DNA from 2 places in the Pseudobacillus sp. FSL P4-0506 genome. Region 2 is predicted to be linked to the other one. Evidence: riboswitches for the same ligand, from Rfam matches in the RefSeq annotation. Region 2 holds a riboswitch; the other holds the start of a gene.
The links. Region 2 has a riboswitch for glycine ahead of MKZ02_RS03145 (iron-sulfur cluster biosynthesis family protein). Riboswitches for the same ligand answer to the same signal wherever they lie in the genome.

Region 1: another riboswitch for glycine. It lies ahead of gcvT (glycine cleavage system aminomethyltransferase GcvT); the one in region 2 lies ahead of MKZ02_RS03145 (iron-sulfur cluster biosynthesis family protein).

Annotation. Positions count from the first base shown of each region.
Region 1 covers NZ_JBBOOI010000001.1:1,980,283-1,983,695, forward strand. Annotated here, with positions in the region: gene MKZ02_RS09755 (DEAD/DEAH box helicase) at 1-814, opposite strand, end outside; glycine riboswitch at 973-1,063, shown strand; glycine riboswitch at 1,067-1,146, shown strand; gene gcvT (glycine cleavage system aminomethyltransferase GcvT) at 1,235-2,335, shown strand; gene gcvPA (aminomethyl-transferring glycine dehydrogenase subunit GcvPA) at 2,359-3,413, shown strand, end outside.
Region 2 covers NZ_JBBOOI010000001.1:621,432-624,844, forward strand. Annotated here, with positions in the region: gene msrA (peptide-methionine (S)-S-oxide reductase MsrA) at 1-340, shown strand, start outside; gene MKZ02_RS03140 (class I SAM-dependent methyltransferase) at 530-1,147, shown strand; glycine riboswitch at 1,213-1,313, shown strand; glycine riboswitch at 1,317-1,399, shown strand; gene MKZ02_RS03145 (iron-sulfur cluster biosynthesis family protein) at 1,498-1,797, shown strand; gene purU (formyltetrahydrofolate deformylase) at 1,816-2,712, shown strand; gene MKZ02_RS03155 (cytochrome d ubiquinol oxidase subunit II) at 2,951-3,413, opposite strand, start outside.

The DNA.
Region 1 (3,413 bases), 1.4 Mb from region 2:
TCGCTGTCCATTCCACCCCTGTATCCTGCCGGCGGTTACGAATCATCACTTTATTCATTAGCTTGATTAAATGATGATGATTTTGTACCTGGCGGTCGCCCTTTTTAAACCGCTCTGTAAATTGTCCTTCGCTACCAAGATGGCCGGGCTTTAATAATGAAACAAGATGAAACATTTCATCAAGACGGTTTTGAATAGGTGTTGCCGTTAAAAGCAGGCAAAACTTCTTTTTTAAATGACGGACAAACTGATAGTTTTTGGTTTTATGGTTTTTTAATTTATGAGCCTCATCGATAATGACTAAATCATAGTCTTGTTCATAGATCTTTTCTTTGTGAGGGCTTCGCTTCGCCGTGTCGATAGACGAGATGACGATGTCATGCTGATCCCACGCATAAAATTTTTTCTGAGCGATAGCAGGAATATAAAACTTACTATTTAATTCATTGGCCCATTGGGAGACAAGAGAAGCTGGAGCTAAAATTAACACTTTTTTCACGAGGCCACGGATCAAGTATTCTTTTAATACCAATCCGGCTTCAATCGTTTTTCCCAGCCCTACTTCGTCCGCTAAAATCGCTTTTCCATTCATTTCTTCCACTACTCTTCTAGCTGCTTCAAGCTGATGGGGCAAGGCCGTAAGCTCTGGTAAAAAGCTAGGGGCTAACAATCCTTCAAAATTCGGCACCATCATTCGTGTTTCCATGTTTACAGTTGATTGAAAGAGCGGCCAATTGCCCCACGGCCCGTCTTGTTCTATTCTTTTCTCTAATTCTTCTTCCCAGGCGTGATTAAAATAGATTTCCACATTCATTTGAAAAACTCCTTTATAAAATATGTTGCCGAAACCTTACCTTTAATGGTAGGATGTAATTGAACAAAATATTATGTCATTTTACAAAAAAGCGAACATTCTTGATTCGTATGAATCAGATGTTCATAGTATGCCCATTTATTAATTAAATATAGCGAATGAAGGCGAGGGGAGAGACTGTTCATACAGCGCCGAAGGAGCAAACAAGCTTTTTGTGAATCTCTCAGGCAAAAGAACTCTTGCTGGACGCGACTCTGGAGAGCGTTTCGTAACGAAACCACCAAAGAAGACAGCCTGTTCATCAGGTTAAACTTTCAGGTTCAAGGACAGAGAACAACTTTTATAAGCTGTTCTCTGTCTTTTTTTATGCAAAAATAATGGGCTGAACCGTGAGAATGACAATGAGAGAGGGGTAGGGAAATGGGAGAGTTAAAGCGCACGCCATTGTTTGAATGGTATAAGCAGTCTGGAGCAAAAACAATTGACTTTGGAGGATGGGAGCTGCCTGTTCAGTTCTCAAGCATTAAGGAAGAACATGAAGCTGTCCGGACAAAAGCAGGACTTTTTGACGTTTCCCACATGGGCGAGGTTACTGTAAAAGGAGAAGGCGCATTGGCTTTCCTCCAAAAGATGATGACGAATGATTTGTCAAAGCTGCAGCCGAACCAAGCGATGTATACAATTATGTGCAATGAAAAAGGCGGAGCTGTTGATGATTTGCTTGTTTACATGCTTGCTGAAGAAAATTACCTGCTTGTTGTCAATGCTGCTAACACAGATAAGGATTTTGCCTGGCTAAAGAAGCATCAGGTAGGAGACGTGCAAATCGAAAATGTATCAAAAGACTGGGCACAGCTTGCCATCCAAGGGCCAGCCGCAGAAGGAATCTTGCAAAAGCTTGTACCTGACTTGGATTTGGGCGAAATCAGGCCTTTTAAATTCCGTCAAGAAGTCAGAATCAATGGGGTGCCTGCTCTGGTGTCACGCACTGGTTACACGGGAGAAGACGGCTTTGAAATTTACAGTCGCAGTGAGGAGGCCCCTAAGCTGTGGCAGGATCTTCTAGAAGCAGGTGAAGAAGTTGGGCTTCTTCCATGTGGTCTTGGTGCCCGTGATACTTTGCGGTTTGAAGCAAATCTAGCGCTGTACGGTCAAGAACTGGCAGAAGACATTTCTCCAATTGAAGCGGGCTTAGGCTTTGCTGTGAAAACAAATAAAGATGATTTTATCGGGCTGGAAGTTCTAAAGGAGCAGAAAGAAAATGGTCCGGAGCGAAAACTGATTGGTCTTGAAATGATTGACCGGGGGATTCCGCGCCATGGATATGCTGTTTTTTCAGGCGAAGAACAAGTTGGTCATGTGACAACCGGTACTCAGTCGCCGACTTTAAAGAAAAATATCGGGCTCGCTTTAGTAAAAGCAGAATGTGCTGTACCTGGTGAAGAACTGCTGGTGGAAGTCCGCGGTAAGAAGCTGGCAGCTAAAACTGTAAAACCGCCATTCTATAAACGTTCAAAATAAAAGAAGAGGGAAGGGAAAACATTATGAAGCATCGTTACTTGCCGATGACAGAAACGGACAAAAAGGAAATGCTTGCAGCAGTGGGTGTCCAAACAATAGACGAATTGTTTGCGGATATTCCTGAAAAAGTACGCTTTCAAGGATTATATGATATTAAGAAAGCGAAAGCGGAACCAGCACTCAAAAAAGAATTAAGCTCACTGGCAGCAAAGAATATAAATGCCAAGCAATATGCTTCCTTTTTAGGAGCGGGCGTATATGATCATTATACCCCTTCTATCGTGGATCATGTAATTTCCCGTTCGGAGTTTTACACAGCGTATACACCGTACCAGCCGGAAATCTCCCAAGGAGAGCTGCAGGCGATCTTTGAGTTCCAAACAATGATTTGTGAATTGACAGGTATGGATGTGGCCAACTCTTCTATGTATGACGGAGGTACAGCGTTGGCGGAAGCGGCTATGCTAAGTGCGGGCCAGACGAAAAGAAAGAAAGTGCTCGTGTCAGAAACCGTTCATCCAGAGTCGCGCGATGTGTTAAAAACATATGCTAAAGGCCAAAACATTGAGGTAGTCGTTATCCCTCATAAAAATGGCGTAACAGATATTGAGCAATTAAATACATTGGTGGATAACGATACAGCAGCTGTTATTGTTCAATATCCTAACTTCTTTGGAGCTATTGAATCACTTTCTGAAGTGGAAAAAGCAGCTCATAGCGCAAAAGCAATGTTTGTCGTTTCTTCTAACCCGCTTGCTCTCGGTGCGTTGACGCCTCCTGGAAAGCTTGGAGCGGACATAGTGGTCGGCGATGCGCAGCCATTCGGCATTCCAGCTCAATTTGGCGGGCCGCACTGCGGATATTTTGCGGTGACGAAAAAGCTGATGCGTAAAGTTCCGGGTCGCCTCGTTGGCCAGACGCATGATGACCAAGGACAACGCGGCTTTGTATTGACGCTTCAAGCACGCGAGCAGCATATTCGCCGTGACAAAGCGACTTCCAATATTTGTTCCAATCAGGCGCTTAATGCTCTTGCGGCCAGTGTAGCAATGACAGCTTTAGGCAAAAAAGGGGTACG
Region 2 (3,413 bases):
TGAATATTGGGACCACACGGAAGAGGGAATCTATGTGGATATTATTTCAGGAGAGCCTTTGTTCAGCTCGACGGATAAATATGACGCGGGCTGCGGCTGGCCAAGCTTCACGAAGCCCTTGCGCCGGATAGAGCTAGCAGAAAAACTTGATACGTCTCATGGCATGCGCCGGATTGAGGTGCGGGCAAAAACATCTGACGCTCATTTAGGCCACGTCTTTGATGATGGTCCTGGTCCTGACCGCGCACGCTATTGCATTAACTCGGCTGCTCTCCGTTTTGTGCCAAAGGATAAGCTTGAAGAAGAGGGCTATGGAGAATTTAAAAGCCTGTTCGAATAAGAGAAGTTCCTTTATTGGCCACTTCTGTTTGTTGATCCACCAATTCTGCATCTTTACGGATCAATGACGCTTATGTACTCGCCACAAGAGCCAATTTATTGGTCCGTTCAGCAGATTGACAAGCGGTATTCGTTTGAGTGGATCATATCGTCCGCTTTATAATAAAGAAAAACAGATCGGGGAATGGCAATGAATGAAAAAGAATACGATCGCTTGCTAAAGATTCAGACAGGCGGCACATGGGAATGGCTATATCAGTCAATTCACTATAATCGTTATGAGGCAACCCCCTATGAGGCCATCGATGAGCTTTTTCGGGAGTATGAGGTGAAAAGAACAGATGGAGTAGTTGATTTCGGCTGTGGAAAAGGGCGTTTACTATTTTATATCCATCATCGTTTTCACGCTCGGGTAACAGGGGTTGAGGTAAACGGCCAGCTTTACCAGGAAGCACTTGAAAATCAAGCCGATTATATGAAAAAGAAGAAGAGGTCGGATCAATCTATTCGCTTTGTATGCTGCGCAGCAGAGGAGTATCAGATCGAAAAGGCAGACAATCGGTTCTACTTCTTCAATCCTTTTTCGATCCAAATTTTCATGAAGGTCGTCCATCATATCCTGCACTCAGTTGAAGAGCATCAACGGTCTGTTGATATTGTCCTTTACTATCCGACAGCGGAGTACATCCAATTTCTTGAAGTGTATACTCCATTTCAACTGGTGAAAGAAGTGAGAGTGCCGGGTCTCTATAAAAAAAATGACAATGAACGTTTTGTTATTTTTCATTATGGAGGATCTAGTCTATAGGTAAGAGAATTGGGAAAACAATTGACAATCACCAATATTTAAATTATTCTGAATAAAAATAGCGGATGACGATTGTGGGAGAGTGCGAGCAATAAGCCACCGAAGGAGCAAGTTCCAAAAAGGCCCTTGGAATTAATCTCTCAGGTAGAAGAACCACAATGGGACGCACCTCTGGAGAGCGCGTTTAAGTACGCCACCAAAGGGGAAGGCCCTATTGAAGATAGGGTTAAACTCTCAGGTAAAAGGACAGAGAAGGGATTGTACCCTTTTCTGTCCTTTTTTGCGTGCAGAAAAAGGGAGTGAGCAAGACAAGGTGTATAACTAGAAAACGCTCGCAGAAGGAGGGAAGGATGATGATTACATTAACAGGACCGGCGATGAAGCAGTTAAAAGCAATGATGCTTGAAGAAAAGTATTCTCCAAGAATTGATGCTGATGTAGCTGGTGGATGTGGAATATCGGTAAGGTTTGCCCTTACATTTGATGAGCCGCGCCGAAATGATAAGGTGATTGATTGCAATGGGGTGCAAATTCGCATAGATCGCTTTACTGAACGTTATCTCGATGCTGAAACACATATTGACTATACAAAGGAAACGGGCTTCTTAGTTGGAGAAAGCTTTGCCTCAAGTGATTGTGCGATCGAATAGCTTTTCGTTATACAAAGAATGGCGTTTAAGGATGGGGGAAGAATTTTGCATAAAAAGGGGAATACTCATTATTTTAAATTGTTAGTTACTTGTCCAGAAAAACCGGGCATTATTTCAGCCGTATCTAATGTATTATTGGAACATAAAGCAAATATCGTTCAATTTGACCAGCATACCACGAATCCTAAAGATGGCATTTTCTTTATGAGGGTTGAGTTCGATATGGATGAGAAGGGCTCTGCTATTGATGAGCTGGAGCAGAGATTGCAGGAATTATCTGAATCCTACCCAATGGAATGGCAATTGAGAAATAAAGAAAAATCAAAGCGGATGGCGATTTTTGTTTCTAAAGCAGACCATTGTCTCTTGGAGCTTCTTTGGCGCTGGAAATCAAAAGAACTCCCGGTTGAGATTCCAATGGTTATCAGCAATCACTCTGATTTAAAAGAAATAGTGGAAAGCTATGGCATTCCTTACTATCATATCCCGCTTTCTCATGAATCGAAAGAGGAAGCTGAACACAAGGCGATGGAGTTAATGGAAGGAAAAGTCGACTTTATTGTTTTGGCAAGATATATGCAAATCCTCTCTCCTAGTTTTATAGCCAAATATCCAAACCAAATCATTAATATTCACCACTCATTTTTGCCGGCATTTGTAGGGGCAAATCCTTACGTCAGGGCTTTTAACCGCGGAGTGAAGTTGATTGGGGCGACTGCTCATTATGTAACTAATGAGCTTGATGAAGGGCCGATTATTGAGCAGGATATCTTGCGAGTCAACCACCGCTACACAGCAGAAGATTTGAAGATTGCCGGTCGTCATGTGGAAAGAAGTGTCCTTGCAGAAGCCGTTTCCTGGCATGTGGAAGATAAAGTTATCGTTCACGGCAATAAAACAATCGTGTTTACGTAAGCCGGATGATAGCCAATCAACTCCTGTTAGATGTTACTTGCATCATCTTGGCAATGATATGTGTGGGACTCTTTTTAGTGAATAAGCAGAGAAGAAGAACGGGTCTTCTGCAAGTCATTTTACTTATCTATGCTTTAACTGTTTTGATTACCTCGCTGTTGAATCAGTGGTGAAGGGTTAGAAAAGAAAAAGCTTAACGGGCCGGCAGCCCATCAAGCTTTTTCTTTTCAGAAGATCATTAGCTTTTTTGCCGTAAATACTTTTTATCATGCATAAATAGCCTCCAAAAATAAATAAAGCCGGGAAAGAGAATAACAAAGCCGGCAATATAAGTGGCAAATACGGCCATAAAGGAGTTAGGATCGGTAAAACCGGACTGGATAGTCACATTGGGGTAAACCATATATGGCAGATGGGCTTTGCCGTACACATAACTGGCAATGAAATATTGAGTCGTAACTGCTACAACAGCAAGCCTTGGCATTCCCCGTACATCTTTCTTTGAAAATGAAGGAAGAAATAAACCGAGCCCTCCAATTAAAAAGAAGCCAAGTGACACAAGCAGCAGAGGCAGATCTTCCATCATACGCGTATATAACCATGGTGTTTCTGCCCTTAAAGTGAGCATAATGGCAAAGGCCATCAGTAAAGAAATTGGCCCTAAAATTCTTCCATCTCTCAAGTACACTTTGTAGGCTTCC